One region of the Streptomyces sp. NPDC057010 genome, then DNA from elsewhere that is predicted to be linked to it. Evidence: riboswitches for the same ligand, from Rfam matches in the RefSeq annotation. Region 1 holds a riboswitch; each other region holds the start of a gene.
What was found. A riboswitch is a leader RNA that binds a small molecule or an ion and turns the genes downstream of it on or off. The one in region 1 is predicted to bind cobalamin.

Region 1 (7,097 bases):
ACGCCGCAGAGCTGACGCCCGCACAGGCAACCGGCGAGGGTGCGAAAGCGGGCGTCGACCCTACTGTGGCCGAGGATCCGTAGCGGCCCCGGGCGGGGGGCTGTTGGGCGCGCGTGGCCGAGGCCGCGTCGGCGTCCGTGCCCGTGACCGCCGCTGCGTCCGTGTCCGTGTCCGTGTCCGTCAGGAGCGCCATGAGCGACGTACGGGCGCGGGCGACGCGGGAGCGGACGGTGCCGACGGGGCAGCCGATCGCCTCGGCCGCCTCGGCGTAGGGCAGGCCCAGGAGCTGGGTGAGGACGAAGGCCTCCCGGCGTTCGGCCGGGATCGTCGCCAGCAGCTCCGCGAGGGCGACGCCGTCCTCGAAGCCGGGGACGCCCTGCGGCTGGGTCTGCTCGGCCGCGGTCTGCCAGTCGTGGCGGTCCGACAGCCGGGGGCGGGCGGCGGAGTGGCGGAGGCTGTCGACGACCGTGCGGCGGGCGATGGAGAGCAGCCAGGTGCGGGCCGAGGAACGGCCCTCGAACCGGTGCAGGGCGCCAAGCGCGCGGAGGAACACGTCCTGGGTGAGGTCGTCGGCCGCCTGGGGGTCGGCGCTCAGGTAGGCCACGTAGCGCCAGACGTCGCGCTGGAGGGCCCGTACGAACCGGTCGGCCTTCGCCGGGTCTCCATCGCGCGCGGCGAGGGCCAGGCGCGTCACCGCCGCGTCGGAATCGGGGGTGTGCCGGGCCGGTGTGCGGCCGGCGGGGGACTGCCGGGTGGGCAGGAGGGCAGGGGTCATCGCCTCAAGGTCCTTACGGTGAAGGGGTGTCCGGCGCGGCACGCCGCAGGCCGGTGATGGGTGTACGGCCTGCCGGAGGGCATGGCCGATGCCCGAGGCGCGGCGCGGAGGCCGGTGCGCGCTCGGGGAGCCGGCTGTCAGAGGACAGCGGTTCCCGTCGGCGGACCCCTTGAGGTGATGGCGTGGACGAGGAGGAGCTGCCGGAGGCCGGCGTTCCGGCGGGCGCGGCGTATCCGGACGTGCGGCCGGTGCGGGACCCGCGGCAGGCCGAACAGCGGGCGCAGCGGCGCCTGGAGCCACCCGGCGAGCGCGCGCAGGATCCGGAAGGCGGCCTGCTCCCCGTACGCGAGCCACAGGCCGGCGAGTACGGCCGCCAGCAGGTGGGCCGCCAGCATGCCGGTCGGTGACATGCCGCCGGGTGACATGTCGGCCGGGCCCATCCCGGAGGGAGACGTGGCCGCCATCCCGTGCAGGGCGTGGTGGGCGTGGGCGTGTGCGCCTGTGTCCGCCATCGAGGGCATCGACGGCATCGCAGGCATGGCCGGCATCGACGTCCGGGGTCCGCCCGCGCAGGCCAGGTACGCGCCCCACCGCCCGGCGAACGAGCCGACGCCCGGCAGGGACGGCTGGGCGGCGGCCTGGACCAGGGAGAAGCCCGCGTGGAGGGCCGCCTGGACGGCCACGGCCGCCGCGGTGACGGTGGGCAGGCCGCGTTCACGCCCGGCCAACCCCCAGGCCGTGGCCGTCGTACAGGCCCCCGCAGCGGCAACGGCCCACCAGGGTAAGGCCGTTGCGGTCATGAGGTGGTGGCCGGTGGCCGCGAGCAGCACGCAGACGGCTGCGAACATCGCAGCCCGGGCGGCTCGGGAACAGGGGCCTGGTGTCATGGCGGGCTCATCCTCGCACCGCGATTCCGGGCGGTGCACCCGGGTGCGCACGATCTGAGCAATTCTTGTACTTCTTCTGTATCCCGCCTGGATCGCGTGCCCCAGGTGCCCCACGTGCCGCGGGGCCCGGCGGCCGGATGCCGCCGGGCCCTCGCTGGTTTCCCGGGACCGGTCAGCCGGAGGTCAGCTCGGAGCGGACCGTGTGGGCCGCCGCGACCAGGTGCTCCAGGGAGGCCCGGGTCTCCGGCCAACCGCGGGTCTTCAGGCCGCAGTCCGGGTTGACCCACAGCCGCTCGGCCGGGATCGCCCGGAGCCCCTTGCGCAGCAGGGCGGCCGCCTCGTCGGCGGAGGGGACGCGCGGCGAGTGGATGTCCCAGACGCCCGGCCCGACCTCGCGCGGGTAGCCCGCGCCCGCGAGTTCGTCCGCCACCTGCATGTGGGAGCGGGCGGCTTCCAGGCTGATGACGTCCGCGTCGAGGTCGTCGATGGCCTGGAGGACGTCGCCGAACTCCGCGTAGCACATGTGGGTGTGGATCTGGGTCTCCGGCCGGACCCCGCTCGTGGTGAGCCGGAACGATTCGGTGGCCCAGGCCAGGTACTCGGCGTGCCCGTCGGCCCGCAGCGGAAGGGTTTCACGCAGGGCGGGCTCGTCCACCTGGATCACCGAAGTCCCCGCGGCCTCCAGGTCGTTCACCTCGTCCCGCAGGGCGAGGGCCACCTTGCGGGCGGTGTCGCCGAGCGGCTGGTCGTCGCGTACGAAGGACCAGGCCAGCATGGTGACCGGGCCGGTCAGCATCCCCTTGACGGGACGGCCCGTCTGCGCCTGGGCGTAGGAGGTCCAGCGGACGGTCATCGGGTCGGGGCGGGAGATGTCGCCGGCGAGGACCGGCGGGCGGACGTAGCGCGTCCCGTACGACTGGACCCAGCCGTGCTGCGTGGCCAGGTAGCCGGTCAGCTGTTCGGCGAAGTACTGGACCATGTCGTTGCGTTCGGGCTCCCCGTGCACGAGCACGTCGATGCCCGCCTTCTCCTGGAAGGCGAGGACCTCGCGGATCTCGGCCTCGATGCGCTCCTCGTAGCCGTCCGTGCCGAGGCGTCCGGCGCGCAGGTCGGCGCGGGCGGTGCGCAACTCCGGGGTTTGCGGGAAGGAGCCGATCGTGGTGGTGGGCAGCGGGGGCAGGCGCAGGTGGGCCCGCTGGGCGGGGGCCCGGTCGGCGTAGGGCTGCGGGCGGCGGGCATCGGCCGCGGTGACCGCGGCGGCGCGGGCCCGTACGGCCGGGTCGTGGGTGAGCGCCGAGCTCGCCCGCGAGGCCAGGTCGGCCCGGTTGGCGGCGAGTTCGGCCGCGATCGCGTCGGTACCGTGGGCCAGGCCGCGGGCCAGCGTGGTGATCTCGGCGCTCTTCTGCCGGGCGAAGGCCAGCCAGCGGCGGACCTGCGGGTCGATGTCGCGTTCGGCGGCGACGTCCAGCGGGACGTGCAGCAGGGAACAGGACGCGGCGACGTCGACGCGGTCGGCGAGGCCCAGCAGCGTGCCCAGGGTGGTGAGGGACTTCGCGTGGTCGTTGATCCAGATGTTGCGGCCGTTGACCACGCCGGCGACCAGGCGCTTGCCGGGCAGGCCGCCCACGGCGGCGAGGTCGGCGAGGTTGCCGGCGGCCCGCTCGGTGAAGTCCAGGGCCAGGCCCTCGACGGGCGCCTTCGCGAGCACCGGCAGGGCGTCGCCCAGCCGGTCGAAGTACGAGGCGACCAGCATCCTGGGCCGGTCGGTGAGCGCGCCGAGCTCCCGGTAGGCGCGGGCCGCGGCGCCCAGGTCGGCCGGGGTCCGGTCCTGGACGAGGGCCGGCTCGTCCAGCTGCACCCACTCGGCGCCGGCCGCCCGCAGGTCGGCGAGGACCTGCGCGTAGACGGGCAGCAGCCGGTCCAGGAGGGTCAGCGGCTGGAAGCCGGGTGCGACGCCGGGGGCCGGCTTGGCCAGCAGGAGGTAGGTGACCGGGCCGACGAGCACGGGCCGCGGGGCCAGCCCGAGGGCGAGGGCCTCGCGCAGCTCCGCGACCTGCTTGGCCGAGTCGGCGGTGAAGGCGGTGTCGGGGCCGAGTTCGGGGACGAGGTAGTGGTAGTTGGTGTCGAACCACTTGGTCATCTCCAGCGGCGCCACGTCCTGGGTGCCGCGGGCCATCGCGAAGTAGCCGTCGAGGGCGTCGGCGGCGACCGCCGCCCGGTGCCGGGCGGGAACGGCGCCGACCATCACGCTGGTGTCCAGCACGTGGTCGTAGTATGAGAAGTCGCCGGTCGGCACCTCGGTGATGCCGGCCCCGGCGAGCTGCCGCCAGTTCGAGCGGCGCAGGTCCCGGGCGGTGCGGTGGAGGGCATCGGCGGTGACGCGGCCCTTCCAGTAGCCCTCGACGGCCTTCTTCAGTTCGCGGTTCTGACCCTGCCGGGGGTAGCCGTACACGGTGGGCCGTGCTGCCGCGGCTGCGGACTTGTCTGTCACGGAACTCTCCTTCGCGAGCCTGTCTCCATGGCCCGGTGAGGGCCGAAGGCGCGAAGGGGTGCCGGAACGGGCGGCCCGCCGGGGTCGCGTACGGCTGGGTACGCGACGGGAGACCCGCCTGAGGTGCACGCCGACCCGCCCACGAGGTCACCGGGAAACCGTGCGCGGTCGTTCGCGCACGGGCAACGGGCAGGTCTTCGGACTCGCGGGCACACCGACCTCTGTTTCGAGAGGCGGCACCTACTGGCCGTCGCTTCCCAGGACCGGTTCCGGTCCCAGTGCGTATGACGGCGGTCGTTCCCGCTCACCGCTGCGGGGCAGTCCCGGATTCCCACCGGGTTCCCTCTTGCGACGCGTCCCGCCTGGCGGACGGGAGCGAACCAGCTGCGTTCACAAGCCTACCCGCTGTACGCGTGGAAACCACGAGCCGATTTCCGGCCCGACCGTCCCAAGCCCCCGGAGCCGGCAGCCCTGTTGACTAGGATGATCACTTCTCTTGATCAGAGACGAAGGAGTCACCGCTCGTGATCGTGATCGCCCACCTCAGCGATGTCCATCTCGACGGCGGCACGCGGGCCGCCGACCGCACCCGCGCCGTCATGGAGTACCTCGACAGCCTGCCGTACGACCTGGACGCCGTCCTGGTCAGCGGTGACATAGCCGACCACGCCACCGCCGCCGAATACGAGGAAGCCGCCAAACTGCTGCGCTCCCGGCACCCGTTGGTCATCTGCCCCGGCAACCACGACGAGCGGGTCGCCTTCCGGCAGGGGCTGCTGGGGGAGGGGCCCGCCGCGGCCGCGGCACCGGTCGACCAGGTGCTGCGCGGGGACGGGTTCGTGCTCGCGGTGTGCGACTCCTCCGTCCCCGGCGAGGACCACGGCCTGCTGGAGGAGTCCACGCTCGGCTGGCTGGACGGCGTACTGGCCGACACGCCGCGGGAGACCCCGGTGCTGGTCGCCTTCCACCACCCGCCGGCTGCGCTGCACACCCCGTACGTGGACGAGATCCGGCAGTTCGGCGAGGAGCGGCTCGCGGCGCTGGCCGAGCGGCACCCGCACCTCAAGGCCTTCCTGTGCGGGCACGCCCACACCGCGGCGGCGACCACCTTCGCCGGGCGCCCGCTGCTGGTCGCGCCGGGCGTGGTCTCCACCCTGCGGCTCCCCTGGGAGGTCCAGACCGCACCCGACCACCACGTCCACCTCGACGAGCCGCCCGCCGTCGCCTTCCACGTGCTGGGCGAGGACGGGCGGCTGACGACCCACTACCGGGTGGTCGTGGCCCGCCCGTAGGCGCGGCCGGCGCGGCGGGCCACTCGTGCGCGGGGTCAGGGGCCCACGGTGATCTGCTGGGCCGGGTCGGTCGTGTCGGCGACGAGGTAGACGGCGTTGAAGGTGGACGAGGTCGCGCTCGTCGGGCAGCCGAACCCGCCGGTGACCTTGACCGGCACGGAGGCGTTGGTGAAGGTCAGGCTCGACGGCGCGCCGTTGGCCCAGGTGCCGCCGACGTTGGCCGCGGCCGTGGGCGCCGCCGTGACGGTACAGGAGGCGAGCCCCGTCGTCTTGACCACCAGCCCGCCGACCGGCACGGTCATGGTCGCGGTGACGGGGGAGCCGTCCTGCATCGACACCGACCAGGCGCCGCTGGTGGTGACCGTGGGGGTCACGCCCGGCATGCTGGAGGTGCAGGAGCTGTACGTCGGCGGCGAGATCGGCGAGGAGACCGGCCCGGCGGCGTTGTGGTTGCCGGGCGCGGCCGGCACCGTGCCGGTGGAGACGGAGACCGTACAGGTCACCGTCACCGACCCGGCCTTGAGGGTGGCCTTCCCGCTGAGGGTGGCCTTGAAGGAGTGCCCGGCCGGGGTGACGGTGGTCGACCCGGCCGCGGGCAACGGCGCGGCGGTGGCGGTGGCGGTGACCGAGGCCACCGACAGGGCTCCGGCGGCGGCCAACCCGAGGGCGAGCGCGGTGCGCGTACGGCTCATGGCTGTGCTCCTTGGGGATCCTGGTGCAGGGTGGGAGGGGGAGTGGGGCTGGGGGAGGAGCCCGGGCGCGGCGTGGCGGCGTACGGCTGCCAGGCGAACATCAGGCCGCCGCCGAGGATCCCGAGCAGGGTGCCGATCAGGAACCCGCCCAGGTTCGACAGGACCAGGGCCGCGGTGGCGATCAGCGTGGTGAGGACACCGGACAGGTTCCGCTGCGGGGGTGAGAACCAGGCGGTGAGCCCGAGCACGATCATGACGATGCCCATCAGCACGGAGGGGATGCCCGCCACCCCCTGCTGGAGCATGACCTTCAGTGGTGCGAGCGGCAGGAGGCAGATCTCCGTCCCGGCGAGGATCGCGAGGAGCCCTCCCCAGAACGGCCGGCTGCGCCGCCACCGCCGCCAGCGGGTCAGAAGCATTCCTTCTTGCCCTTGCTGATGCCCATGGCGAGCCCGGAGAGCTTGAAGGTGCCGGCGTTGGTCGCCCACGCCGTCTGCTGGAGGTTGGTGATGCTGACCCGGTCCGCCTGCTGGGCGAAGAGGTCCTGCATCCCCTGGGCTTCGGCCGGCCCCTTGTCGAGGGTGGAGGCGTCGCGCCCGATCTCGATGTTGGAGAACACGGCGTCGCCGGCGAGCTGCGTCGCGTCGACGAACAGGTTGCTCGCCTCGACCGGGGTCTTCTGACCGGCGGTGAGGTTGAGTGAGATGTCCCCGATCACCGGCAGGGAGGTGACCACGGACTGGCAGAGGCTGTTCAGCTTCGCCTCGCGGATGGCGGTGACCGCCACGGGGATGAGCTCCTCGCGGGCGTTGACGTCGACGCTGCCGTACTGGGCGAAGCCCTCGCCCTCCAGGCTCTTCGCCGACACCTTGAACTGCTGCCCCGACACGGCGAAGGAGGCGGCGAGCGCGCCCTGCGCGAGGGCGATGCCGAGGCCGGCGGTGACGGCGACGGCGGGGA
Region 2 (7,097 bases), on a different contig from region 1:
GCCCGTACGTGCCCGCACACATGCCGAGCAGGCCGCCGAGGGTGAGGACGTTGGTCGTGTGCCGGACGGCGGGCGGGACCTGCGCCGTACGCCCGTAGCCGCGCGCGTCCATCGACGCGGCCGTCGCGACCGAACGCTCCAGGGCCCCCTCCAGCACCGGCAGGCCGATCTGGAGGATGGCCTTCACCCCGCCCGTGGGGCGGCCGCGCAGCCGGCGCGCGGTCCGCAGCCGGGCGACGTCCGCGACCATGTTCGGCGCGAAGGTCATGGCCACGACCACGGCGACCCCGGCCTCGTACAGGGCGGCCGGGAGGGACTTCAGCAGCCGCGCCGGATTGGCCAGGGCGTTCGCGGCGCCCACGCAGACGAGGAGGGCGGCCAGCTTCGCGCCGTCGTAGAAGGCGAACACCAGCTGCTCGGCGGTGACCTTCCCGCCGAAGCGGATGCCCTGCGCCCAGGCGGGGAGCGGGCCCTCCGGGAGGGTGAAGAGCAGGTGCGTGCCGGGGATGGGGGAGCCGAGCAGCATGGAGAAGAGGAGGCGCAGGCCGATGACGAAGAGGCCGAGCTTGAGGAAGGCCCCGTAGGAGCGCGCCCAGGGGGCGGAGCTGCGGCGGGCCGCGACCACGTAGCCGGCGACGCCGACGATCAGGCCGAGGAGCAGCGGGTTGGTGGTCCGGGAGGCGGCGGTGGCGAGACCGAGGGCCCACAGCCACCAGGCTCCCGCGTGCAGGGACGTCGCGCGGCGGGCCTCGGGAGCCTTCCATTTTTTGTACGTAGGCCCCTGCGAGGGGTCGTGCGCCGCGGGGCGGCTCCGCCGGGGCGGGGTCCCGTCGCCGGGTGCGGCTCCGGTGGGGGTACGGCCGGCCTGCGGCCGGCCGGCATACCCACCCGCACCACCCGTGCGGGTCGTGGGTCGACCGCGGGTGGCCGGCCCCGGCCGGGTGCCGCCTGGTGGCTGCGTCATCGGGAGCGGCGGCGGCGGGACTGCCAGACGGCGGCCGCGGCGAGGGCGGCCACCGCCGCGAGGCCCGCGAGCAGCCCGGCGGACGGGCCGCCGCCGGTGTCGCCGTCCGCCGAGGGGACGGCGGACGGGGCCGGGGCGTCGGCCATCGGCTCGCCGCAGCCCTGCTCCGGGTAGCCCGAGATCGCGCACAGCAGGGCCGCGCCGTTGTAGCGCAGCGGCTTCGCGACCGACGCCAGGGCCTCGGCCGCCGTGGCCTCCGGGGCCACCTGCGCACAGGCCGTGCGCGGCTCCGCCTGCGGCGGGGCGTCGCCCGCCGGGGCGTCCGCCGGGACGCCGAAGTCGACGACGACCGCCACCCGCTTGCGGCCCTCCACCGGCGCGGTGGCCCCGCACACGGCTCCGAAGTCGGCCGCGGCCCGCGGCTGCGCCGCCTGGTCCCCGGCGTCCTTGCTCACGGCGAAGCGGAACCCCTGCACGGAGCCGTCCGCCGGGCGGGCCGTCGACGGCCCCGCGGTGGCGTACGCCCACGTTCCGCCGGCGCCGTCCCAGAACGACCAGTAGCGGTAGCTCGACGCCAGCGCCGGCGCGGCGGCCAGCAGGGTCAGCACGAGGCCGAGGGCCAGGGCGAGGGCCGGTACGGGAACGCGGCGCATCAGAGCCGGTTCTTCTTCCGGCGGCCGCTCAGCAGGATGCCGATGCCGACACCGGCCGCGGCGCCCGCGCCGATCATCCACCACACGTTCTGGTTGCCGGAGCCCTCGCCCTTCTCGCTCTTCACCTCGGTCGCGCTCGTGTCCGCGCCCTGCGGGGCGGGGCCGGTCGCGTTCAGCTCCGAGACCAGGTCGGCGCCGCCGAAGGACTTCGGGTCGGTGCCCGTCGCGTGCGCGGCCAGGATCAGCGTGCCGAGGGCCGCCGGGCTGCCCTTCGCCCACGGCGCCGAGTTGCCCTTGAGCCACTCCAGCGCGCCCGCCGCCGACTGCTTGTGTCCGGCCGCGGCCAGGGCGATCACCGCCTCGGCGGTGTTGCCGGTGTCCGGGGTCGGCTGGTCTGCGCCCGGGGTGACGGCCGTGAGGTGGCCGTCCTTCTTCAGGGCCTCGGCCAGGTAGCCGGCCCCGCCCTGGGCGGCGGCCGCAGGGTCGGCGGGGTCCGCCGCCGGGCAGGTCAGCGCCGCGGCGGGGGTGTCCGTACCGGTCGGGACGACGGCCGCGCCCTTGCCGAGGCCGGCCAGCACCGCCGCGGCCGTCGCGTGGGCGTTGGCGGGCAGCTTGCCGTCGGCCGGCTGGTACGCGAAGGCGCCCCGGTCGGCGGCCGGCTCGGCGGTGCAGCCGAGCTGGAAGGGGAGCAGGCCCTCGTACGCCGACTTGCCGGTCTTCGACTTGACCTCGGCCGGCTTCTCGCCGGCCGCCACCAGGGCGCTGATCACGATGCCGGTCGAGATGGCGTCCGTACCGGTGTCCATGGCGCCGCCGGGGCTGTTGCTCCAGCCGCCGTCCGCGTTCTGTACGGACTTCAGCCAGCCGACGGCCTTCTTCACCGTCTCGTCGTGGCCGCCGACCGCGGCCAGCGCCTGTACGGCGGCCGCGGTGGCGTTGGAGTCGATGAACGTCGAGGCGTCGCAGGCCTTGGCGGTGTCGGCGCGGAAGGAGGGGAAGGCGCCGTTCGCGCACTGCTGGCCGGTCAGCCAGTCCACGGCCTGCGCGGCGGGCTTGATGCCGACGGTGTCCTGGGCGAGCAGCGCGAAGGACTGCCGCCACACGCCGTCGTACGTCGGGTCGTTCTTGCCGTAGAGCCCGGAGGGGATCACGGGCGGCGCGGAGGGGGAGGCGGGCGGCGCGGTGTCGGCGAGGGCTGCGGGGGCCGCGCCCACGCACAGCACGGCGGAGGCGGCGAGCGCGGCGGCGCTGCGGCGGACGATCATGGGGGCGGGTGCCTCTCCTGCTGGGGAGCGGGAGGCAGGCACGCACAGGCACCGGGCTCCGGCTCCGTTTACCTCGACGGTGCCGGCCGCCGGGGGCCCCGGCGACGCGAGCCGCGCACTGACGGTACGGGGCATTCCGGCTCCCCGCCCGGGCGGCGCCGGTGTGGCGCCGGGGGTGGGTCACGGTTGCGGGTCAGCGCCGGAATTGCACCGGCTTCCCCCCGTACGAAAGTGTGGACGACGGCCTCACTCTACCGGCCCGTAGCCCGCGTGCCCGGTGGCGCCGGGCGGCAGCGCCCCTTACCGGCGGGCCCGGCGGGGCCCGGCGGCGCGGCTCACAGGGCCCGGTACGTCACCGGGTCGCTGCCCGGGACGGCCTCCGCGCGGCCCTGCTTCACCAGCCGCCGCAGGTGGGCCTCGGCCTCCGAGACGGCGATGTTGCGGGAGCCGTACGGGATCTGCTCCCAGGGCCGGTTCCATTCCATCCGCTCCGCCAGCCCCCACGGGGTGAGCGGCTCGGCCAGCAGCGCCCACAGGCCGGTGAGCCGCTCCTCGTGGTGGTCCAGCAGCTCCCGTACGCGGGCGGGCGCGTCGGTGAAGGCGTGCTGGTGGGCGGGGAGCACCTCGGCGGGGCGGAGGCGGCCGATGCGTTCGAGGGAGTCGAGGTAGTCCCCGAGCGGGTCGGTGACGCGGGTGTCCTCCGGGTTCTCGTAGAGGCCGATGTGGGGGGAGATCCCGGGCAGGAGGTGGTCGCCGGAGAAGAGGCGGCCGTTGCCGGGGAGGTTCGCCGGGTGCTCCTCCTCCAGGTGCAGGCAGACGTGGCCGGGGGTGTGGCCCGGGGTCCAGATCGCGCGGAGCCGGCGCCCGGCGAGGGGCAGCAGCTCGGCGGGGACGATCTCCCGGTCGGGCACGGCGGCCCGCAGCCCGGGCAGGGTGCGCATGCGGCCGCTCGCGCGGGCGGCGCGCAGCGGGGCGATGTGCTCCTCGGGGGCTCCGGCGGCGGCGAGCTTCTCGCTCATGTAGTCGAACCAGACGCCGGGCTCGGCGCCCCGGGTCCGTACGACGACCTCCGTGTCGGCGGCGTGCATCGCGATCCAGGCGCCGGAGGCCTCGCGGACCTTGCCGGACAGGCCGTGGTGGTCGGGGTGGTGGTGGGTGATGACGACGCCGTGGACGTCGGCGACGGCGGTGCCGAGCGCGGCGAGGCCGGCGACGAGGGTGTCCCACGAGGCGGGGTCGTCCCAGCCGGTGTCGACGAGGACCGGGCCGCGGTCGGTGTCGAGGACGTGGACCAGGGTGTGGCCGAGCGGATTGTCGGGGATGGGGACTTTGACCGCCCACACCCCGCCGCCGTGGTCGGTCACGTGCGGGGCGTCCTGCGGGGCGTCCTGCGGAGTGGTTCGCGGGATGTCCTGTGACCTGTCCTCTGGCATGAGGTCCCCCTGTCTGGCTCCTGGAACGAGAACTTGTTCCACTTGAACTGGTAGCCCAAGTCGACCATCTTCAAGGGCTCCTGACTAGTCGTTGGATCTTCCCGGCTGTTCCGTCCTGGCCGTGGACTCCTCCAACTAGAACTGGTATCAGTTCTGGAACGCCAAGCCGCAGGAGGCATCAGCCATGACCGAGCTCGTGGAACACGGACAACTGTTCATCGGCGGGGAATGGACGGATCCGCAGGGCACCGACACGATCCAGGTCGTCTCCCCCCACACCGAGCAGGTCATCGGCTCCGTGCCGCACGCCTCCAAGGCGGACGTCGACCGGGCGGTCGAGGCCGCGCGCAAGGCCTTCGACGAGGGCCCCTGGCCCCGGATGTCCCTCGACGAGCGGATCGCCGTCGTCACCCGCATCAAGGACGCCATAGCCGTCCGGCACGAGGAGATCGCCCGCTCGATCAGCTCCCAGAACGGATCGCCGTACTCCTGGAGCGTCCTCGCCCAGGCGCTCGGCCCGATGATGGTCTACGACGCCGCGATCACCGTCGCGCGCGCCTACCCGTACGAGGAGTACCGCCAGGGCGTGCTCGGCCCGATCCTGGTGCGCCGCGAGCCGGTCGGCGTCGTCGCGGCCGTCATCCCGTGGAACGTCCCGCAGTTCGTGGCGGCCGCCAAGCTGGCCCCGGCGCTGCTCAGCGGCTCGGCGGTCATCCTCAAGCCGTCCCCCGAGTCCCCGCTGGACTCCTTCATCCTCGCCGACATCGCCCGCGAGGCCGGGGTGCCGGAGGGCGTGCTGTCGATCCTGCCCGCCGACCGGGAGGTCAGCGAGTACCTGGTCGGTCACCCGGGCGTCGACAAGGTCGCCTTCACCGGCTCGGTCGCGGCCGGCAAGCGGGTGATGGAGGTCGCCGCCCGCAACCTCACCCGCGTCACCCTCGAACTCGGCGGCAAGTCCGCCGCCGTCATCCTCCCGGACGCCGACCTGGAGACCACCATCGCCGGGATCGTCCCGGCCGCCTGGATGAACAACGGCCAGGCGTGCGTGGCCCAGACCCGCGTCCTCGCCCCGCGCGGCCGCTACGACGAGATCGCCGACGCCCTCGCGGCGGCCGCCGGCGCGCTCGTCGTCGGCGACCCCCTCGACCCGGCGACCCAGCTCGGCCCCCTCGTGGCCCGGCGCCAGCAGCAGCGCTCCCTCGACTACATCCGCATCGGCCAGGAGGAGGGCGCGAAGGTCCTGGCGGGCGGCGGCCGTCCGGCGGGCCTGGAGCGGGGCTGGTACGTGGAGCCCACCCTCTTCGGCGACGTGGACAACTCCATGCGGATCGCCCGCGAGGAGATCTTCGGCCCGGTCGTCTGCCTGATCCCGTACGGGGACGAGGAGGAGGCGGCCCGGATCGCGAACGACTCCGACTTCGGCCTGAGCGGCAGCGTCTGGACCGGCGACGTGGACCACGGCATCGACTTCGGCCGCCGTATCCGGACGGGCACCTTCAACGTGAACACCTTCAGCCTGGACATGCTCGGCCCGTTCGGCGGCTACAAGAACAGCGGTGTGGGGCGGGAGTTCGGCCCCGAGGGCCTGTCGGAGTACCTGGAGCACAAGATGATCCACCTGCCGGCCGGCTACGAGGCGGGTGCCTGATGGGAGACCGCTGGCAGGTCGAGGTGGACCGGGGCGTCTGCATCGGCTCGGGCATGTGCGTGAACCACGCCCCGGACGGCTTCAGCCTCGACTCCGCACGCCAGTCCCATCCCCGCACCCCGGAAACGGACGCGAACGAGCCGATCCTGACGGCGGCGGAAGGCTGCCCGGTCGAGGCCATCATGATCACGCTGGCGGCGACGGGCGAACCGGTCTTCCCGCCGGAGGAGTAGCCGGATCCGGCCCCGGAACTCGTGTTCCGGGGCCGGATCCGCCCGTTCGGGCCCCGATTGACATTCCCCGGGGGCGGCCGTTGACTGAAAAGAGCGATACGAAGGCACTTGCTCAGAAAGGTCGCGGCCATGCACTGCTGCCGCCGTCCGAAGCCGGTTGCCCGGCCGCTCCTCGCGGCGTTCGCCCTCTCACAAGTCCTCGTGGTCGGCGGGCTGGTCGCCCAGCCCGCGGCGGCGGTCGCTCCGAGCGCCGCCGGCGAGGGCCGGGCCGCGGGCGCCGCACACCAGCCGCTTCCGCCCCCGCCGTCACCGCGCCCGCCGTCTCCGCGCCCGCCGTCACCGCCGGCGCCGGTCGCCCCGGGGGACGAAGCCAAGCGTGCCGAGGCCAACTGCTCCGCCAGGGCCCCCGGGACGGCGACGCCGGAGGACCGGCAGCGGTTCATGTCCGCCTGCATGCAGGAGTACGGCTACCCCTGGACCCCTCCCCAGGTCCAACCGACTCCGACCGAGCGGCCCCAGCCGGTCGAGCCGAACCCGCCGGCCGACCAGCCTCCGCAAGTCGAGCCGCCCGACCGGCCGACCCCTCAGGTCGACCCGAACGAAAGCGGGCGCGCCGAGGCGGAGGCCAACTGCGCCGCCAGGGTTCCCGGGACGGCGACGCCGGAGGAGCGGCAGCGGATCATCTCCGTCTGCTTGCAGGAAGCCGGCTACCCCTGACCCCTGATCCCCGCCCCCACCGACCGGTTCAGGACTTTTCCGGGGACGTCAGGGTGATCAGGCGGCAGACCGTTTCGATGTCGATCTTGACCTGGGCGATCGAGGCGCGGCCCGAGAGCCAGGTGATCAGGGCCGAGTGCCAGGTGTGTTCGATGACCCGGACCGCCGAGAGCTGTTCCGCCGT
Region 3 (7,097 bases), on a different contig from region 1:
CGGCGCCGGCATGAAGGCCTTCTGGTACCACTTCGCCATCATGTTCGAGGCGCTGTTCATCCTGACGACGGTCGACGCGGGCACCCGCGTCGGGCGGTTCATGCTCCAGGACACCCTCGGCAACGTGCACAAGTCCTTCAGGAACGTCAGCTGGAAGCCGGGCGTCTGGCTGGCGAGCGCGATCGTCGTCGGCGGCTGGGGCTACTTCCTGTGGGTCGGCATCAAGGACCCGCTCGGCGGCATCAACCAGCTCTTCCCGCTGTTCGGCATCGCGAACCAGCTGCTGGCCGCGGTGGCCCTGGCCGTCTGCACCACGCTGCTGGTCAAGTCCGGCCGGCTGAAGTGGGCCTGGGTGACGGGCGTTCCGCTGGCCTGGGACGTGGCCGTCACGCTCACCGCCAGCTACCAGAAGATCTTCTCGGAGGACGTGAAGGTCGGCTTCTTCGCGCAGCGCGACAAGTACCAGACCGGGATCGACGCGGGGAAGGTGCTGCCGCCCGCGAAGAACATGGACGACATGCACACCGTGGTCACCAACGCCACGGTGGACGGCGCGCTGTCGGCGCTGTTCGCGATCCTGATCATCATCGTGCTGGCGGACGCGGCCCGGACGTGCTTCAAGGCCATCAGCAGCCCCGAGTCCGTGAGGCTCTCCGAGGTCCCGTGGACCGAGTCGAAGATCATCGCCCCGGCCGGGCTCGTCCCGACCGCCGAGGAGCGGGCGGAGCTCGCCGCGGCGGGCCTCGACTCGGGCGGCGGACGCCCGAAGGAGCCGGTGGCCTGATGAGCCGCCTGCGCAGCGCGCTGGAGCGGGCCCGGTACTACGTACGGGAGTTCTCGGGCGAGGCGGCGTACGACCGCCACGTCGCCCACGCCCGCTCCCACGACCCGCACGCCGCGGTCCCGACCCGCCGCGAGTTCGAGCGGGCTCGCACGGACGCCCGCGAGGCGGACCCCCGCGAGGGCTTCCGCTGCTGCTGAACACACACGAAGGGCCCCGCCCCCCGGCGGGGCCCTTCGGCGCGTGTGGGCTCAACGCACCCAGTCCTTGAGGGGCTCGGTCCGGAGGGTGACGCCGACGGGGTCGGGGAGCTCGACGTCCTTGCCGAACGGAATGCTGCGCACCAGCTCGTACCGCGGCCCGTCGGGCTCGCTGTGGACGGCAACCAGGCCGTTGTCCCGGTCGACCAGCAGATAGACAGGGATACCGGTCTCCGCATAGGCCCGGGGCTTGTCGACCCGGCTGCGCCGGTCGGTTTCACGGTCGTACGAGGTGACCTCGGCAACCATGAGCACCGGCTTCGGGTCGCCCCATTCACCCTGTCCTGCGAACGCCTCGCTCGGCGCCAACGCGCCGTCGGCCGTGGCACGGCACGCGAGATCCGTCTGTACCCGCAGTCCCTTCAGGCATGCAGGAAGAGCTCCGGCCTCGCCTCGAGCAAGCCGCGCGTCAGCCACTGGGCCACCCTCCCCCGATTCCCGTCATGCCGGGCCTTGACGCTCAGTCGCCCGTCGATGAACTCGAGCCGCAGCCCTTGCGCCACGCGGGCGGCGATCCGCGCCACCGCCTCGAACTCTTCGGGAAGCATGTGGGGTCGATCCCCTCGGGTGCCCATGCCCGTCAGGGTAGTGTCCGGCACACTCGACCGCATGGACATCGTGATCAGGCAGGCGCTGCCGGCGGAGTACGAGGAGCTCGGGGAGATCACCGCGCGGGCCTACCTCGGGGACGGGCTGCTCACCTACGGCGAGGAGGACCCGTACCTCGCGCGGCTGCGGGACGTGGCCGGGCGGGCCGCCGACAGCGAGATACTGGTCGCCGTGCGGAGCGACGGCCGGCTGCTCGGCGGTGTGGCCTTCGCCCCGCCCGGGAGTTCCTTCCGCGACATCGCGCAGTCCGACGAAGCCGAGTTCCGGATGCTGGCCGTCGCCCGGGAGGGCCGCGGACAGGGGGCCGGCGAGGCACTGGTACGAGCCTGCATCGACCGCGCCCGGGCCCTCGACGGCGTACGGCGCCTCGTGCTGTCCACGTCGGATGACATGCCGGCCGCCCACCGGATCTATGAACGCCTCGGCTTCGTACGGACCCCCGCGCGGGACTGGGCGCCGTTCCCCGCCCTCACTCTGCTTACGTACGGTCTCGAACTGTAGCCACGGCGACACAACATCTAGGGGGTCGCACAGGACACGGCCCCCACATGTATGCTCATGCCTGCTGTCGCCGCAGGGGAATCCGGTGTGAATCCGGAACTGTCCCGCAACGGTATGAAGTGCACCCATCGGTGCACCCGCAAGTCCGAAGACCTGCCGACAGTGCGCCCGGCTCGACCGAACCGGGTGCCGATACGTCCGGGCCTCGCGGTTGGGCCGGTGGACGCCGTGCGGTGTGCGCGACCTGTCGCGCCCGCATGCGCCTCCCCGTGCCCTGCCCGCCGACGCCGGGCCGAGCGAGGGAGAGCTCCCGCCGTGACCATCGCGCCTTCCGCACCGCGCGCCGAGTCCGTTTCAGGCGACAACACCGAGGGCCCGGGGGCCACGCTGCTGCGTACCCTCACCGAGCTGACGGCCGACCTCCCCGACGCCGACCCCGGCCGGGTCGCCGCCGCCGCGCTGCGCGGCCGCAGCGCCGCCGCCGACGAGGCCGAGCTGCGGGGGCTGGCCACCGAGGCCGCCGCCGGGCTGATCTCCGAGGACCCGGCGTACTCCAGGCTCGCCGCCCGGCTGCTGACGCTGGCCGTCGCCGACGAGGCCGCCGGCCAGGGCGCCACCTCCTTCTCCGCCTCCGTCGAGGTCGGCCACCGCGAGGGGCTCATCGCCGACCGCACGGCCGAGTTCGTCCGCACCCACGCGGCCCGCCTGGACGCGCTGGTGGAACACACTCTCGCCGAGGGCGCGGACGACCGGTTCGGCTTCTTCGGCCTGCGCACCCTGCACAGCCGCTACCTGCTGCGCCACCCCATCACCCGCCAGGTCATCGAGACCCCGCAGTACTTCATGCTGCGCGTGGCCTGCGGCCTCGCCGAGGACGAGAGCGTGCGCGCCGTCGAGGAAGTGGCTTCGCTCTACCGGCTGATGAGCCGCCTCGACTACCTGCCGTCCTCCCCCACGCTCTTCAACTCCGGCACCCGGCACCCGCAGATGTCCTCCTGCTACCTGCTGGACTCCCCGCTGGACGAGCTCGACTCGATCTACGACCGCTACCACCAGGTCGCCCGCCTCTCGAAGCACGCCGGCGGCATCGGCCTGTCGTACTCCCGCATCCGCGCCCGCGGTTCGCTGATCCGCGGCACCAACGGCCACTCCAACGGCATCGTGCCGTTCCTGAAGACCCTGGACGCCTCCGTCGCCGCCGTGAACCAGGGCGGCCGCCGCAAGGGCGCCGCCGCCGTCTACCTGGAGACCTGGCACGCGGACATCGAGGAGTTCCTGGAGCTGCGCGACAACACCGGCGAGGACCAGCGCCGTACGCACAACCTCAACCTCGCCCACTGGATCCCGGACGAGTTCATGCGCCGCGTGAACGCGGACGGCCAGTGGTCGCTGTTCTCCCCGGCCGACGTCCCCGAGCTGGTGGACCTGTACGGCGCCGACTTCGACGCCGCGTACGTCAAGGCCGAGGCGGCCGGGCTCGCCAAGAAGACCATGCCGGCCCGCGACCTGTACGGCCGCATGATGCGCACGCTCGCGCAGACCGGCCAGGGCTGGATGACCTTCAAGGACGCCTCCAACCGGACCGCGAACCAGACCGCGCTGCCCGGCACGGTCGTCCACTCCTCCAACCTCTGCACCGAGATCATCGAGGTCACCAACGACGGCGAGACCGCCGTCTGCAACCTCGGCTCGGTCAACCTGGGCGCCTTCGTGGCCGGCGGGGAGCTGGACTGGGAGCGCCTGGACGAGACCGTCCGGACGGCCGTGACCTTCCTCGACCGCGTGGTCGACATCAACTTCTACCCGACCGAGCAGGCCGGCCGCTCCAACGCCAAGTGGCGTCCGGTGGGCCTGGGCGCGATGGGCCTCCAGGACGTCTTCTTCAAGCTGCGGCTCCCCTTCGACTCCCCCGAGGCGAAGGCCCTGTCGACGAAGATCTCCGAGCGGATCATGCTGGCCGCGTACGAGGCGTCCTGCGACCTCGCCGAGCGCAGCGGCCCGCTCCCGGCGTGGGCCGAGACCCGCACCGCCCAGGGCGTCCTGCACCCGGACCACTACGACGTGGCGCTGAACTGGCCGGAGCGCTGGGACGCGCTGCGCGCCCGGGTCGCGAAGACCGGCATGCGCAACTCCCTGCTCCTCGCGATCGCCCCGACGGCGACGATCGCCTCGATCGCGGGCGTGTACGAGTGCATCGAGCCGCAGGTCTCCAACCTCTTCAAGCGCGAGACCCTCAGCGGTGAGTTCCTCCAGGTCAACGCCTACCTGGTGGAGGAGCTGAAGCAGCTCGGCGTGTGGGACGCGCAGACCCGCGAGGCGCTGCGCGACTCCTCCGGCTCGGTGCAGGGCTTCGGCTGGATCCCGGCCGAGGTGCGCGAGCTGTACCGCACGGCGTGGGAGATCCCGCAGCGCGGCCTGATCGACATGGCCGCGGCCCGTACCCCGTTCCTGGACCAGAGCCAGTCCCTGAACCTGTTCATGGAGACGCCGACCATCGGCAAGCTCAGCTCGATGTACGCGTACGCCTGGAAGCAGGGTCTGAAGACCACGTACTACCTGCGCTCGCGCCCGGCGACGAAGATCGCCCGCGCCGCGCAGGCCGCCACCACCCCCGTGGCCCTCCCGCAGGCCGTCGACGCCGACGCGCTGGCCTGCTCCCTTGAGAACCCCGAGTCCTGCGAGGCCTGCCAGTAATGAGCTCCACCGACAAGAAGAACCTCCTGGACCCGGGCTTCGAGCTCACGCTCCGCCCGATGCGCTACCCGGACTTCTACGAGCGCTACCGCGACGCGATCAAGAACACGTGGACGGTGGAGGAGGTCGACCTCCACTCGGACGTCGCCGACCTCGCGAAGCTGACGCCGGCCGAGCAGCACATGATCGGCCGCTTGGTCGCGTTCTTCGCGACGGGCGACTCGATCGTCTCGAACAACCTCGTCCTGACCCTGTACAAGCACATCAACTCCCCGGAGGCGCGCCTGTACCTGTCGCGCCAGCTGTTCGAGGAGGCCGTGCACGTCCAGTTCTACCTGACGCTGCTCGACACCTACCTGCCCGACCCGGAGGACCGCGCCGCGGCCTTCGACGCGGTGGAGAACATCCCGTCGATCCGCGAGAAGGCGCAGTTCTGCTTCAAGTGGATGGACTCGGTCGAGAAGATCGACCGCCTGGAGACCCAGGCCGACCGCCGCCGCTTCCTGCTGAACCTGATCTGCTTCGCGGCGTGCATCGAGGGCCTGTTCTTCTACGGCGCCTTCGCCTACGTCTACTGGTTCCGCTCCCGCGGCCTGCTGCACGGCCTGGCCACGGGGACGAACTGGGTGTTCCGGGACGAGACCTGCCACATGGACTTCGCGTTCCAGGTGGTGGACACGGTCCGCAACGAGGAGCCGGAGCTCTTCGACGAGGCCCTCCAGCAGCAGGTCACCGACATGCTGAAGGAGGCCGTGGAGGCGGAGCTGCAGTTCGGCCGCGACCTGTGCGGCGACGGCCTGCCGGGCATGAACACCGAGTCGATGCGCGAGTACCTGGAGTGCGTCGCGGACCAGCGCCTGGCCCGCCTCGGGTTCCCGCCGGTGTACGGCTCGTCGAACCCGTTCTCCTTCATGGAGCTCCAGGGCGTCCAGGAGCTCACCAACTTCTTCGAGCGCCGCCCGTCGGCCTACCAGGTCGCGGTGGAGGGCACGGTCGACCTGGACGAGGACTTCTGACGCGTCCGTAGCACCAGGACACCGGATCGGCCGTCGGCTGCCTCGCGCAGTTGGCGGTCGATTCTGCGTTCCCGGGCCAGGCCGTAGAGGGCCGGGGCGAGGAGGAGGGCGGCGAGGGCCAGGACCGTGAGGTAGTTCAGGAATGTGCTCATGGGTCCACGATCTCCGGAAGGTCGAGAACCGGACAGTGGCAGGACTGTCATGGATCATCGAATTACTGCCACACTGGGGGCATGCTGACCAACGTGGCCGTGGCGCTCGCCAACGGAGTGGCGCCCTTCGAGTTCGGGATCTTCTGCGAGGTCTTCGGGATCGACCGGAGCGAGCAGGGGCTGCCGGTGTACGACTTCGCCGTGTGCGCCGCCGAGGAAGGGCCGCTGACCATGGCGGACGTCGGCTTCGCCATCCGGCCCCCGCACGGGCTGGAGCGGCTGGACGAGGCCGACCTGATCTGCCTGCCCGCCGACCGGCAGGCGCCCGTACGGGAGTACCCCGAGCCCTTCCTCGACGCCCTGCGGCGCGCCGTCGACCGGGGCGCGCGGGTGCTCAGCGTGTGCAGCGGGGCCTTCGTCCTCGGCGCGGCCGGGCTGCTGGACGGGCGGCGGTGCACCACCCACTGGATGCACGCCCCGGCGCTGGCGCGCCGCTATCCGCGCGCCCGGGTCGACCCCGACGTGCTGTACGTGGACGAGGGCCAGGTGATCACCTCGGCCGGCACCGCCTCCGGCATCGACGCCTGCCTGCACGTGGTCCGCCAGGAGCACGGCGCCGAGGTGGCCAACACCATCGCGCGGCGGATGGTCGTACCGCCGCACCGGGACGGCGGGCAGGCCCAGTACATCCAGCGCCCGCTCCCCCGGACGGCCTGCGACACGGTGGGCGAGGTGATCGGGTGGATGGCCCGGCACCTGGACGAGGAGATCACCGTCGAGCACCTCGCGGAGCGCGCCCACATGTCCCCGCGCACCTTCGCCCGGCGCTTCCTCCAGGAGACCGGCACCACCCCGTACCAGTGGGTGCTCCGGCAGCGGGTGCTGCTGGCCCAGGAGCTGCTGGAGTCCACCGACGAGACGGTCGACGCGATCGCGGGCCGCTGCGGTTTCGGGAACGCGGCGGCGCTGCGCCACCACTTCCTGCGCACGCTCGGAACGACCCCGAACTCCTTCAGGCGCACGTTCCGCGGGCCCCGGGCCGCAGCCTGAGCTGGCCGAGAATCGTAGAACACTTGACCCAAAC
Region 4 (7,097 bases), on a different contig from region 1:
AACTCCGAAAGTGCCCTCACGCGGATTTCGGCCTGTGGAGGTCCTGATTCCTCCACGCCCTTGAGTATCCGCCGCCGCACCGCCTTGATCTCCTTCGTGGCACGCTTCTCCGCATGCTCCCGGGTGTAGCCGAAAGCGGCGAACATCCGGTCCACGTGGAGGTCTGCGTAGACGAAGTCGACCTGCGCGAAGCGGGTCGTGGCCCACTGGGCGAGACTGGCGATGCGCTCGGAGCTGAAGTAGCTGTTTCCGGGACTCACTCCGATGAGCACATGGTCGCCGTCTTCCCAGATATGGCGGCAGGTGCGGGTGAAGGGCAGAACTTCGAATGATGCGTCGGCTGTGATCGTCACCTGTGTGATCGCCCTTGTTGCCGCTTGTCCCTGGGAGCCCTGCGCTCCTGGTGTGGCGGCAATGCCGGTACGTTATGCCGTGATCCCGGAGCGTGACAAGTGGGGGCTGGATTTGTTGGCTGGAATTATCGCTTCCGCATCGCGGAAGGGGAATTTGGAATATCTATCAGCCGCTCGAACGGGACCCGGGGAGGGGGCGGCCGGGGGAGGCCGCTACCCTGAGCCGGTCAACAAGCACCAAGAAGGGGTGGACCCAGTGGCGGACATCGAGAGCGCACGGGCTACGTTCGACAAGTTCGACGTGAACGGTGACGGCTTCATCACGGCCGACGAGTACAGCGCGGCCATGAAGGCCATGGGTGACGCGTACGTCACCGCCGCGGTCGCGGACGCGGTGGTCGCCGCCAAGGACACCAACGGCGACAAGCTGCTGAGCTTCGACGAGTTCTGGGCCTCCCTGGACAAGTAACACCCCGCCACCCCGCCGCACGCCCCCTCCCCGCCCGACCTGCCGGGGCGGGGGCGCGGCCGGGCGTTCGCCCGGCAGCTCAGGACATGTCCTCGACCTCGGCGAGGGCCTCCTCCAGCCAGTGCAGCCAGAACGTCTCCAGGGCGATCCCGCCGTGCAGGACGAGCCGCCGCAGCCGGTCCTCGACGGCGTCGCGCTCCGCCGGGAAGTCCTTCTCCTCGATGGCCTCGTACTGCGCCAACTGGCGCCGGTGCAGCTCCAGGTGGCGCCGCAGCTCGGGCCCGAGCCCCTGCGGCCCCACGACGCCGGCCGCCCGGATCCGCAGCAGCAGCGGGTCGCGCATCGGCTTGGGGTCCTGGCTCTCGCCGACCCACCGGGCGAGCTCCGCGCTGCCGGCGGGCAGGACCTCGTACTCCTTCTTCTGCCCGCGCACGGGTGCCTCGCTGGGCAGCGCCCGGATCAGCCCGGCCTCCTCCAGGCGGCCGAGTTCGCGGTAGATCTGCTGGTGCGTCGCGGACCAGAAGTATCCGATCGACTTGTCGAACCGCCGGGTCAGCTCCAGCCCGGACGAGGGCTTCTCGAGCAGGGCGGTGAGGATGGCGTGGGGCAGCGACATGCCGCCATCCTAGGTAGGCGTTCCGTCCGGTGGTCAGCGCCAGCTGGACAGGGACTCCGGGCGGCGGGGGCCGGGGGCGCCGTCGGCCAGGAAGCCGTGGGCGCGCAGGAAGGCCGTCACCGCCGGGGACCACGCCTGGCGGAGGCCCGCCGAGGCCAGGAGCGCCGGGTCCGAGAGCAGGTCCGCGGCCGGCCCCGTGCGGATGCCGACCGGGGTGAGGACCGCCGCGTCGTCGGCCCAGCGGACCGCGAGGTCCACGTCGTGCGTGGCCATGACCACCGTGGTGCCCGCCGAGCGCAGTCCCGCCAGCACGTCCAGCAGCCGCTCCTGCCCGTCCGGGTCCAGCCCCGCCGTCGGCTCGTCCAGGATCAGCACCCGCGGGGCCATCGCCACCGCCCCCGCGATCGCCGCCCGCTTGCGCTGCCCGTAGGAGAGCAGGTGCGTCGGCCGGTCCCGCAGCCCCGCGATGTCCAGCGCGGCCAGCGCGGAATCGACCCGCTCGCGGACCTCCGCCACCGGCAGCCCCAGGTTCATCGGCCCGAAGGACACGTCCTGCTCCACCGAGGCCGCGAACAGCTGGTCGTCCGGGTCCTGGACCACCAGCTGCACCGCCGTCCGCAGCCGGGTCAGGCCGGCCCGGTCGTGGGTCACCGCCTCGCCGTCCAGCCGCAGCGCGCCCGAGCCCGGCCGCAGGCCCCCGCTCAGCAGCCGCATCAGCGTGGTCTTGCCGCTGCCGTTGCGGCCCAGCAGGACCAGCGCCCGGCCCTCGGCGATCCCGAAGTCCACCCCGGACAGCACGGCGGGCCCGTCCTCGTACGCGTAGCCCGCGCCCACCAGTTCCACCAACGGCCTCACAGGTACAGCTCCTTCAGTACGAGGGTCATGGCCACCAGGGCCGCCAGCAGCGCGCCGGACGCCGCGAGGAACCGCCAGGACAGCGCCGCCTCCGGTACGAGCACCCGCAGCGTGCCGTCGTAGCCGCGCCCGGCCAGGCCCGACTGGAGCCGCGCCGCGCGGTCGAAGGCCCGTACGAACGAGGTCGCGGCGAGCCCTGCCAGCGAACGCCACGCCGCGGCCCGGCCGGTGGTGCCCAGGCGGGCCGCCTGTGCCTGGCGGACGCGGGCGATCGAGTCGAGCAGCAGGAACCCGATCCGGTACATCACCAGGGCCACGTCCACCACCGGGGCCGGCACCCCAGCCCGCACCAGCCGCGGCAGCACGTCCGAGACCGGGGTGGTGAACGCGAACAGCAGCACGCCGAGGGAGGCCGCCGAGGTGCGCAGCAGCAGCTCCACAGCCTGCCGGGGCCCGTCGGGGGCCAGGGCGACGAACCCGTCGGGCCCGCCGACGGCGAACAGCAGCGGCAGCGCCCCGGTGAAGCAGAACCCGAGCGGGATCCGGAAGGCCCGCCACAGCTGCCGCCCGGCCACCCCGGCGGGCCCGAGGAGCACGGCGAGGGTGGCGGCGGCGACCAGCGGCCCGCCGGGCCACGGCGGCAGGCACACCGCGGTGACGGTCAGCCCGATGCCCAGCAGGGCCTTCTCCAGCGGGTGCCGGCGCCGCCAGCGGCCGGCGTGCGCCGCCGCGTCGATCGGCAGCACCCCTACGCCTCCGGCGCGGGGACGGCGGCCGACGCCGAACCCTCGGCCGCACCCGCGGCGGCAGCGGCAGCGGCGGCACCCTGACGGCGGCCCTTGCGGACGCCGAAGTAGTAGGCGAGCACGCCCGCGCCCAGGGCCGCCTGGAGGGCGAACAGCGCCGACTCCACCTCCCCGGACGGGGGCTCGTACAGCGGCGAGAACCACGGCTCGTAGTCGGGCTCCAGCTCGGTGATGGCCGACTCGGCCTGCGCGTCGGAGCCCGTGAACGGCTCCTCCTTGTCGTCACCCAGCCCCAGCGCGAGCGGGAGCACGGCCAGCGCCGCGACGAGGAGCAGCAGCAGCGTGTTGATCTTCGCGTTCCTGGACATCAGGCCGCCGCCTCCTGCTTCGACCCGGCCGGGGTGAGCTTCGCGACGCCGAGCCGGACCAGGTCCGACTTGCTGGACTGCATCAGCAGCCGCATCACGAGCACGGTCAGCAGGCCCTCGCTCACCGCGAGCGGGATCTGGGTCAGCGCGAAGATCTCGGCGAACTTCACGAGCGAGCCGGTGAACCCGGTGGCCGCGTCGGGGAAGGCCAGCGCCAGCTGGACGGAGGTGACGCAGTAGGTGACCAGGTCGGCGAAGAAGGCGCCGAAGAACACGGTCACGAGCAGCGGCACGCCGGTCTTGCGCAGCAGGCGGTAGACCCCGTAGCCCGCCCAGGGGCCGGCGATCGCCATGGAGAAGACGTTGGCGCCGAGGGTGGTGAGCCCGCCGTGGGCCAGCAGCAGTGCCTGGAAGAGCAGGGTGATCGTGCCGAGGACCGCCATGATCGGCGGCCGGAAGAGGATGGCCCCCAGTCCCGTCCCGGTGGGGTGGGAGCAGCTGCCCGTCACGGAGGGGATCTTCAGCGCGGACAGGACGAAGGTGAACGCGCCGGACGCTCCGAGCAGCAGCGTGCTCTCCGGGTTGGCCTTCACCTCACGGGTGAGGGCGCGCACGCCGTGTACGACGAAGGGAGCGGACGCGGCGCCCCAGGCGACCGCGTGCAAAGGGGGCAGAAACCCCTCGGCTATATGCATGAGTGGGGAGACCTCTCCAGCACCTCGTGGATGGACAACGCGCCCCGGCCGGTCTCCTGGCTCACGGGTGCTCATGCCCGGTCCCCGCCTTCCCGGGGCCGTGCGGTCTCCCGCGCGGGCCCAGTGGCTTCCCGCTGGGGAGTGGAGCCGGACTTCCCGATCACAGTGGCGAGGGCCGCACCGGTTTCCCACCGGTTTCCCGAACACCAAGGCCCGTTGACCCTAGTCGGCCGCGCGGACCGGTCACAACTCGGGCACGCGGCGCGGCCGGCCGGGCGGGCGTTCCCCGGACGGGCGCGGCCGGGTGGCGGCGCGGTCCCCACCCGCGGAGGCTGGGGGTGTGGCTGCCGACTACTCGTACCCGGACCTCACCGCCGTCTACGTGAACTGCACGCTCAAGCGCTCGCCGGAGACCAGCAACACCGAAGGCCTGATCGACAAGAGCCGCGCCGTCATGGAGTCGGCCGGCGTCCGGACCTCGCTCATCCGGGCCGTCGACCACGACATCGCCACGGGCGTCTGGCCGGACATGACCGACCACGGCTGGGAGAGCGACCAGTGGCCGGTCCTCTACAGCCGGATCATGGACGCCGACATCCTCGTGCTCTGCGGGCCGATCTGGCTCGGCGACAACAGCTCGGTGATGAAGCAGGTCATCGAGCGGCTCTACGCCTGCTCCTCGATCCTGAACGAGCAGGGTCAGTACGCCTATTACGGGCGCGTCGGCGGCGCGCTGATCACCGGCAACGAGGACGGCGTCAAACACTGCGCCATGAACATCCTCTACAGCCTCCAGCACCTCGGCTACGCGATCCCACCGCAGGCCGACGCGGGCTGGATCGGCGAGGCCGGACCCGGGCCCTCCTACCTCGACCCGGGCTCGGGCGGCCCCGAGAACGACTTCACCAACCGCAACACCACCTTCATGTCGTGGAACCTCATGCACCTGGCCGCCCTCCTCAAGCGGGCGGGCGGGATCCCGGCGCACGGCAACCAGCGTTCGCTGTGGGACGCCGGCTGCCGTTTCGACTTCCCCAACCCCGAGCACCGCTGACGGTGCTAGCAGCGGTTCAGGCGCGCGATGTCGATGACGAACCGCTCGGGGGAGTGCAGGACGAAGGTGCGGTAGTACGGAGTGGTGTCGAAGGCGGCGCCGAAGGTCACGTACCCCTCGAAGTCGCCGGTGAGGGCGAGGCCCTTGAGGACCGGCAGATGGATCCTGGCCAGCTTGGGGCCCTTGTAGACGGACCGGCCGGCGTCGTCGTGCGCGGCGGCCGGGTGGAAGCGGATCTGCAGGAAGGACTTCCCGGGCAGCGGTACGGGCTTGCCGGACCCGTCGTAGACCAGCCGGGGGACGGAGGTGACGGTGACCGGGGGCACGTGGCCCCGGAGGTCGATGACGATCCGGTCGAAGGCGGGGTGCCCGCCCCAGCGGGCGTTGACCACCAGTGCGGTCCGGGTCTGTGCCGGGGTGGTGGTGCCGGTGGTGGTCGTGGTGGCGGTGGCGGCCGGAGCGGCGAGCGCGAGTCCGGCGGTGAGCAGGACACCGGAGGCCAGGGCCACGATCCGGCGGAGATGCGTGTGGATCATGACGTCCCCTCGATTCACGAGAGACGGGGACTGGTACACAACAGGGGACGCCAGGACCGGAACCTTTGGTTCCGCCCCCTGCGTCCCCTGTCGCGGAGCTACCGGATCAGCACTCGATGACGTTGACCGCGAGGCCGCCGCGGGCCGTCTCCTTGTACTTGACCTTCATGTCGGCGCCGGTCTCCTTCATGGTCTTGATGACCTTGTCCAGGGAGACCTTGTGGCTGCCGTCGCCGCGCATCGCCATCTTCGCGGCGGTGACCGCCTTGACGGCCGCCATGCCGTTGCGCTCGATGCACGGGATCTGGACCAGGCCGCCGACCGGGTCGCAGGTCAGGCCCAGGTTGTGCTCCATGCCGATCTCGGCGGCGTTCTCGACCTGCTCCGGGGTGCCGCCCAGCACCTCGGCCAGGGCGCCGGCCGCCATCGAGCAGGCCGAGCCGACCTCGCCCTGGCAGCCGACCTCGGCGCCGGAGATCGAGGCGTTCTCCTTGAACAGCATGCCGATCGCGCCCGCGGCGAGGAGGAAGCGGACCACGCCGTCCTCGTCCGCGCCCGGCACGAAGTTCACGTAGTAGTGCAGGACCGCCGGCAGGACGCCCGCCGCGCCGTTGGTGGGGGCGGTGACGACGCGGCCGCCCGCCGCGTTCTCCTCGTTGACGGCCATCGCGTAGATCGTCGTCCACTCGCTGCGGTGCATCATCGGGTCGCCCTCGGTGCGCAGCTGGCGCGCCGTGGAGGCCGCCCGGCGCTTGACGCGCAGGCCGCCCGGGAGGATGCCCTCGCGGGACATGCCCCGGGAGACGCAAGACTGCATGACCCGCCAGATCTCCAGGAGGCCCTCGCGGATCTCCTCCTCGGTGCGCCAGGCCTTCTCGTTCTCCAGCATCAGGGAGGAGATCGACAGGCCGGTCTCGTTCGCGAGGCGCAGCATCTCGTCGCCGGAGCGGAAGGGGTACTTCAGCACGGTGTCGTCGAGCTTGATCCGGTCCTCGCCGACCGCGTCCTCGTCCACGACGAAACCGCCGCCTACCGAGTAGTAGGTCTTCTCCAGCAGCGGGGCGCCGGCGGCGTCGTACGCGAAGAGCGTCATTCCGTTCGCGTGGTACGGCAGCGAGCGGCGGCGGTGCAGGATCAGCTGGTTCGGCTCGTCGAAGGCGATCTCGTGCACGTCGCCTATCTCCGCGCCCAGCAGGCGCAGGCGGCCGCTCTTGCGGATGCGCTCGACCTCGTCGTCCGCCGTCTCCACGTTCACCGTGCGGGGGGAGTGGCCCTCCAGACCCAGCAGCACCGCCTTGGGGGTGCCGTGGCCGTGGCCCGTCGCCCCGAGGGAGCCGAACAGCTCGGCCCGGACGGAGGCCGTCTGGGCGAGTACGCCGTCCTTCTTCAGCCGCGTCACGAACAT

Region 2: it holds a riboswitch for cobalamin, as region 1 does, so the genes downstream of both, ACFTXQ_RS31125 (prenyltransferase/squalene oxidase repeat-containing protein) here and metE (5-methyltetrahydropteroyltriglutamate--homocysteine S-methyltransferase) in region 1, are expected to answer to the same signal.
Region 3: it holds a riboswitch for cobalamin, as region 1 does, so the genes downstream of both, ACFTXQ_RS33550 (ribonucleoside-diphosphate reductase subunit alpha) here and metE (5-methyltetrahydropteroyltriglutamate--homocysteine S-methyltransferase) in region 1, are expected to answer to the same signal.
Region 4: it holds a riboswitch for cobalamin, as region 1 does, so the genes downstream of both, ACFTXQ_RS14195 (energy-coupling factor ABC transporter permease) here and metE (5-methyltetrahydropteroyltriglutamate--homocysteine S-methyltransferase) in region 1, are expected to answer to the same signal.

Annotation. Positions count from the first base shown of each region.
Region 1 covers NZ_JBHUSC010000075.1:5,208-12,304, forward strand. The annotation lists gene ACFTXQ_RS33985 (TetR/AcrR family transcriptional regulator) at 1-15, shown strand, start outside; partial or broken gene ACFTXQ_RS33990 (sigma-70 family RNA polymerase sigma factor) at 172-775, opposite strand; gene ACFTXQ_RS33995 (hypothetical protein) at 913-1,662, opposite strand; gene metE (5-methyltetrahydropteroyltriglutamate--homocysteine S-methyltransferase) at 1,835-4,153, opposite strand; cobalamin riboswitch at 4,324-4,553, opposite strand; gene ACFTXQ_RS34005 (metallophosphoesterase) at 4,678-5,445, shown strand; gene ACFTXQ_RS34010 (hypothetical protein) at 5,481-6,137, opposite strand; gene ACFTXQ_RS34015 (DUF6114 domain-containing protein) at 6,134-6,556, opposite strand; gene ACFTXQ_RS34020 (DUF6230 family protein) at 6,547-7,097, opposite strand, start outside.
Region 2 covers NZ_JBHUSC010000057.1:1,323-8,419, forward strand. The annotation lists gene ACFTXQ_RS31115 (energy-coupling factor transporter transmembrane component T) at 1-964, opposite strand, end outside; gene ACFTXQ_RS31120 (SCO2322 family protein) at 961-1,617, opposite strand; gene ACFTXQ_RS31125 (prenyltransferase/squalene oxidase repeat-containing protein) at 1,617-2,882, opposite strand; cobalamin riboswitch at 2,997-3,137, opposite strand; gene ACFTXQ_RS31130 (MBL fold metallo-hydrolase) at 3,218-4,315, opposite strand; gene ACFTXQ_RS31135 (aldehyde dehydrogenase) at 4,500-5,963, shown strand; gene ACFTXQ_RS31140 (ferredoxin) at 5,963-6,196, shown strand; gene ACFTXQ_RS31145 (hypothetical protein) at 6,305-6,913, shown strand; gene ACFTXQ_RS31150 (TetR family transcriptional regulator) at 6,942-7,097, opposite strand, start outside.
Region 3 covers NZ_JBHUSC010000071.1:13,609-20,705, reverse strand. The annotation lists gene ACFTXQ_RS33575 (carbon starvation CstA family protein) at 1-784, shown strand, start outside; gene ACFTXQ_RS33570 (CstA-like transporter-associated (seleno)protein) at 784-981, shown strand; gene ACFTXQ_RS33565 (Uma2 family endonuclease) at 1,033-1,458, opposite strand; gene ACFTXQ_RS33560 (hypothetical protein) at 1,404-1,589, opposite strand; gene ACFTXQ_RS33555 (GNAT family N-acetyltransferase) at 1,651-2,151, shown strand; cobalamin riboswitch at 2,196-2,327, shown strand; gene ACFTXQ_RS33550 (ribonucleoside-diphosphate reductase subunit alpha) at 2,467-4,845, shown strand; gene ACFTXQ_RS33545 (ribonucleotide-diphosphate reductase subunit beta) at 4,845-5,861, shown strand; gene ACFTXQ_RS33540 (hypothetical protein) at 5,813-6,013, opposite strand; gene ACFTXQ_RS33535 (helix-turn-helix domain-containing protein) at 6,095-7,063, shown strand.
Region 4 covers NZ_JBHUSC010000011.1:139,311-146,407, forward strand. The annotation lists gene ACFTXQ_RS14165 (tRNA-dependent cyclodipeptide synthase) at 1-353, opposite strand, end outside; gene ACFTXQ_RS14170 (EF-hand domain-containing protein) at 610-822, shown strand; gene ACFTXQ_RS14175 (PadR family transcriptional regulator) at 902-1,438, opposite strand; gene ACFTXQ_RS14180 (ATP-binding cassette domain-containing protein) at 1,472-2,293, opposite strand; gene cbiQ (cobalt ECF transporter T component CbiQ) at 2,290-3,039, opposite strand; gene ACFTXQ_RS14190 (energy-coupling factor ABC transporter substrate-binding protein) at 3,042-3,407, opposite strand; gene ACFTXQ_RS14195 (energy-coupling factor ABC transporter permease) at 3,407-4,102, opposite strand; cobalamin riboswitch at 4,131-4,328, opposite strand; gene ACFTXQ_RS14200 (flavodoxin family protein) at 4,443-5,156, shown strand; gene ACFTXQ_RS14205 (hypothetical protein) at 5,162-5,692, opposite strand; gene ACFTXQ_RS14210 (L-serine ammonia-lyase) at 5,799-7,097, opposite strand, start outside.